One region of the Actinoplanes sp. NPDC048988 genome, then DNA from elsewhere that is predicted to be linked to it. Evidence: riboswitches for the same ligand, from Rfam matches in the RefSeq annotation. Region 1 holds a riboswitch; the other holds the start of a gene.
The links. Region 1 has a riboswitch for glycine ahead of ACGFJ7_RS30070 (L-serine ammonia-lyase). Riboswitches for the same ligand answer to the same signal wherever they lie in the genome.

Region 1 (2,390 bases):
AGGCGGCCCTGCTCCTGGCCGAGGTCGCCGACTGCCCCTACAAGGTGATCGGCAAGCAGTCCACCTATTGCACCACCGCCTGACCGAGGTCCCGTTTGTCCCGCGCGGCCGGCCCGATCCCCGATCGAGCCGGCCGCCATGTCTTCCGTCCCGCGCCGCCGTCTCCCGTTCCGCCTTCCGCTCCACGCCGCCGTCTCCCGTTCCGGCTTCTGCTCCGCGCCGCCTTCTTCCGTTTCGCGTTGCGCCCTTCTGCCCGACGCCTTCGCTCTGCCGCTGGCCCATCCCTTCCGCTGGCCCATCCGTCGCTGCCGCGGGTCCGGGTTACCGCCAGAAGCCTGATCCGAAGTGACCCAGGTTCCTAGGATGCCCTCCGGCGTGTGCGCCCGAGCGCATCCCGGGGACGCTCACGAAGCGGCGAACTGCTGCCTGCGGGACAGGGATGGGGCGGAGGGGCAGGGGCCCGAGCAGCGGGCGGCGGCCCTCGAGCCGAGGGCAGCGGGCGACGGCCTTCAAGCGGACGGCGGCTTTCGAGCACAGGGTGGCGGGCGACGGCCTTCAAACACGCGGCGCCTTCGAGCACAGGTGGCGAGGCGGGCGGCGGTGCTGAGCAAAGGCGGGGCGCTCGATCGGTGGATGCTGGCGGAAGTGGCATGACCCGAGTCGGGCCGCTTGGCTGGGCTGATTGCGCCATCAGTGCTCGGCTGGTGCGGCGGATGTCGTAGGCGGTGGCTGCTGAGAGCCCGGGTGGCGTTCAGCTGGGCGTTCTTGACCCTTGGTGAGCGGGGCGGATAGCTTTGGGGGACACAACCGAACATCGCTGTTCGAACCGCTGCGGGAGAGTTCCCGCGCTGGCGGGGCGCCGAAGGAGCAACTTCTCCCTCAGAATCTCTCAGGCCCCGGTACCGCGGCGGTCAGGCGACTCTGGAAAGTCAGGACGCGGCCGGCGTTCTGCGCCCACGGTGCAAGCCGTCCCGTTCGCGGGCGGTGAAGCTCTCAGGCACCCATGACAGAGCGGGGGAGGCCGACCTCGATGAGGAGCCTCACGCCGTCATGGCTGTCTCTGTGTTCGACCTCTTCTCCGTGGGCATCGGGCCGTCCAGCTCGCACACGGTGGGCCCGATGCGCGCGGCCCGCATGTTCGCGCTGCGGCTGGCCGCCAGTGGGCTGATCGGGCGGACCGCCCTCGTGCGGGCGGAGTTGTTCGGCTCGCTCGGTGCTACCGGGCACGGGCACGGCACGCCCAAGGCGGTGCTGCTCGGCCTCGAAGGCGAGACGCCCGAGGCGGTCGACGTGGCGAGCGCCGACGCTCGGGCCGCGCACATCCACGCCACGGGCCGGCTCCTGCTCCTGAGCGCCGCCAACAGCGCGGCTGCCAACAGCGCGGCTGCCAACAGCGCGGCTGCCAACAGCGCGGCCAAAAGCGGCGCGGCCGGAAGCGGCGCGGCGGGAAGCGGGGATGGTGGCGGGTGTGAAGTTGCGGTTGAGGTGGTTTTGCATCGGCGGCGGGCGTTGGCGGGGCATCCGAACGGGATGACGTTCACTGCCCTGGATGGCGATGGGGCGGAGCTGTTCGCCAAGACGTACTTCTCGGTGGGTGGTGGCTTTGTCATCGACGAGGCCAGCGGTGGGGTGCGGGCCGATGACACCGCTCTGCCCTATGCGTTCGCCAGCGGGGGTGAGTTGCTCGCGCTCGTGCGGGAGACCGGGTGGTCGATCTCGCGGCTGATGATGGCCAACGAGACGGTGTGGCGGCCGGAGGCTGAGGTCCGTGCGGGGCTGCTCGGTATCTGGGCTGTCATGCGCGAATGTGTGGACGCCGGGCTCGGCGCTGAGGGGATTCTGCCGGGTGGGCTCAAGGTGCGCCGGCGGGCGGCGGCGACCGCGCGGCAGCTGAGGGCGGCGGGGCGGCCGGCCGAGCATGCGATGGAGTGGCTTACGGCGTACGCCATGGCGGTCAATGAGGAGAACGCGGCCGGTGGGCGTGTGGTGACCGCTCCCACCAACGGGGCGGCGGGGATCATTCCGGCGGTTCTGCGGTACTACCTCGACTTTGTGCCGGGCGCCGACGAGGACGGCGTCGTGCGGTTCCTGTTGGCGGCCGGGGCCGTGGGGATGCTGTTCAAGGAGAACGCCTCCATCTCGGGGGCCGAGGTGGGCTGCCAGGGGGAGGTCGGGTCGGCCTGTGCGATGGCGGCGGCGGGGCTGACCGAGGTGCTGGGTGGCACGCCGGAGCAGGTGGAGAACGCGGCCGAGATCGGCATGGAGCACAACCTGGGGCTGACCTGTGATCCGGTGGGTGGGCTGGTGCAGATTCCGTGCATCGAGCGCAACGGGATGGCCGCGGTCAAGGCGGTCACCGCGGCGCGGATGGCGCTGCGGGGTGATGGGCG
Region 2 (2,390 bases), on a different contig from region 1:
TCGAGCAGGTTGTCCTTCTCGATCCAGCGGTTGAGGATCGAGTACGACGGCTGGTGGATCAGCAGCGGGGTGCCGAGTTCGCGCAGGATGCGGGCGGCTTCGGCGGTCTCGGCGGACTTGTAGTTGGAGAGGCCGACGTACTGGGCCTTGCCGGCGCGGACGATGGCGTCGAGGGCGCCCATCGTCTCCTCGAGCGGGGTGTCCGGGTCGGGCCGGTGGTGGTAGAAGATGTCGACGTAGTCGAGGCCGAGGCGCTGCAGGGACTGGTCGAGGCTGCTGACCAGGTATTTGCGGCTTCCCCACTCGCCGTAGGGGCCGGGCCACATGTAGTAGCCGGCTTTGGTGGAGACGACGATCTCGTCCCGGTGCGCCTTGAGGTCGGTGCCGAGGATGCGGCCGAAGTTCGATTCGGCGCTGCCGGCCGGCGGGCCGTAGTTGTTGGCCAGGTCGAAGTGGGTGACGCCGAGGTCGAAGGCGCGGCGGACGATGTCGCGCTGACGCTGCCAGGGGCGCTCGTCGCCGAAGTTGTGCCAGAGGCCGAGCGAGATCACGGGGAGCTTGAGTCCGCTGCGGCCCGTACGCCGGTAGGTCATGGTGTCGTAGCGGTCTTCCGCGGGGGTGTAGGTCACAGTCCTACCCTTCCGGTTTCCTGGCTGTGCTTTATCCACTGGTAGTTTGGTACTTAGCCATGCGGGAGAGATCACCAGGGTTAGTCGGTGGCGCCGAAGGGGCAAATCCTCCCCGGAACCTCTCAGGCAAAAGGACCGCATGGGCAGGCGACTCTGAAGCGTGCTGGTGGGCGTGACAGAGGGGGAGGCCGCCTTGTCGACCTCTCTGTAGGAGCCGTCATGACGTTCGCATCCCGGCACATCGGCCCGGACCAGGACGAGCAGACCCATATGCTCAAGAACATCGGGTACGCGTCGTTGGACGCCCTGATGGACGCCGCGATCCCCGAGGTGATCCGCTGGCACGGCACGCTCGATCTGCCGGCCGCCGCCTCCGAGGAGGAGACGATCGCCGAGTTGCGGGCGATCGCGTCGCGGAACACGGTGACGACCTCGATGATCGGGTTGGGGTACTACGGCACGCACACCCCGGCGGTGATCAAGCGGAACGTGCTGGAGAACCCGGCCTGGTACACGGCGTACACGCCGTATCAGCCGGAGATCAGTCAGGGGCGGCTCGAGGCTCTGCTGAACTTTCAGACGATGGTCACCGATCTGACCGGGCTGACCACCGCGAACGCGTCGATGCTGGACGAGGGCACCGCCGTGGCCGAGGCGATGACGTTGGCCCGGCGGGCTTCGAAGTCCAAGTCTCCGGTGTACGTCGTCGACGCCGACACCCTGCCGCAGACGCTGTCCGTTCTGCGGACCCGGGCGGAGCCGCTCGGCATCGTCATCGAGATCGTTGATCTTGACGGTGGCGCGTCGTTGCCGGACGGGTATTTCGGGCTTCACCTGCAATACCCGGGTGCTTCGGGTGCGGTGCGGGATCACGCCGCCCTGATCGAGCAGGCGCACGCCGCGGGCGCGCTGGTCACGGTGGCGGCCGACCTTCTCGCGCTGACGCTGCTGCGGGCGCCGGGGGAGATCGGCGCCGACATCGCGGCCGGCACCACGCAGCGGTTCGGTGTTCCGCTGGGCTTCGGTGGCCCGCACGCCGGCTACCTCGCGGTGCGGGCCGGGCTCGAGCGGTCGCTGCCGGGCCGGCTGGTCGGTGTGTCGAAGGACGCGGACGGCGCCCCGGCTTACCGGCTGGCGTTGCAGACCCGTGAGCAGCACATCCGCCGGGAGAAGGCGACCAGCAACATTTGCACCGCGCAGGTGCTGCTGGCGGTCATGGCGAGCATGTACGCGGTGTACCACGGCCCGGCCGGTCTGAAGGCCATCGCCAAGCGGGTGCATGATCACGCGCTGACCGTGGCCGGCAGCCTGACCGCGGCCGGCATCTCGGTGACCAGCGACGCGTTCTTCGACACGGTGACCGCCGTGGTGCCGGGCCGGGCCGCCGCGATCGTCGAGGCCGCCGCGGCCGAGGGTGTCGACCTGCGGCTGGCCGACGCCGACCACGTGTCGGTGGCCTGCGACGAGACGACCACGGCGGCGCACGTCGCCACGGTGTTGACCGCCTTCGGCGTGCCGGCCTCCGCGCCGGCGTCGTGCGGCGCGAAGCCGCTCGGGCGTACCACCGAATTCCTGACCCACCCGGTCTTCGGATCGCACCACTCCGAGACGAGCATGCTGCGGTACCTGCGCAAGCTGTCGGACCGGGACTACGCGCTGGACCGGGGCATGATCCCGCTGGGGTCGTGCACGATGAAGCTCAACGCCACCACCGAGATGGAGCCGGTGACCTGGCCCGAGTTCGCCAACATCCACCCGTAC

Region 2: it holds a riboswitch for glycine, as region 1 does, so the genes downstream of both, gcvP (aminomethyl-transferring glycine dehydrogenase) here and ACGFJ7_RS30070 (L-serine ammonia-lyase) in region 1, are expected to answer to the same signal.

What each region holds. Positions count from the first base shown of each region.
Region 1 is NZ_JBICTW010000011.1:196,459-198,848, reverse strand. It holds partial or broken gene ACGFJ7_RS30075 (M14 family metallopeptidase) at 1-71, shown strand, start outside; glycine riboswitch at 823-915, shown strand; gene ACGFJ7_RS30070 (L-serine ammonia-lyase) at 1,051-2,390, shown strand, end outside.
Region 2 is NZ_JBICTW010000003.1:180,929-183,318, reverse strand. It holds gene mgrA (L-glyceraldehyde 3-phosphate reductase) at 1-629, opposite strand, end outside; glycine riboswitch at 682-777, shown strand; gene gcvP (aminomethyl-transferring glycine dehydrogenase) at 849-2,390, shown strand, end outside.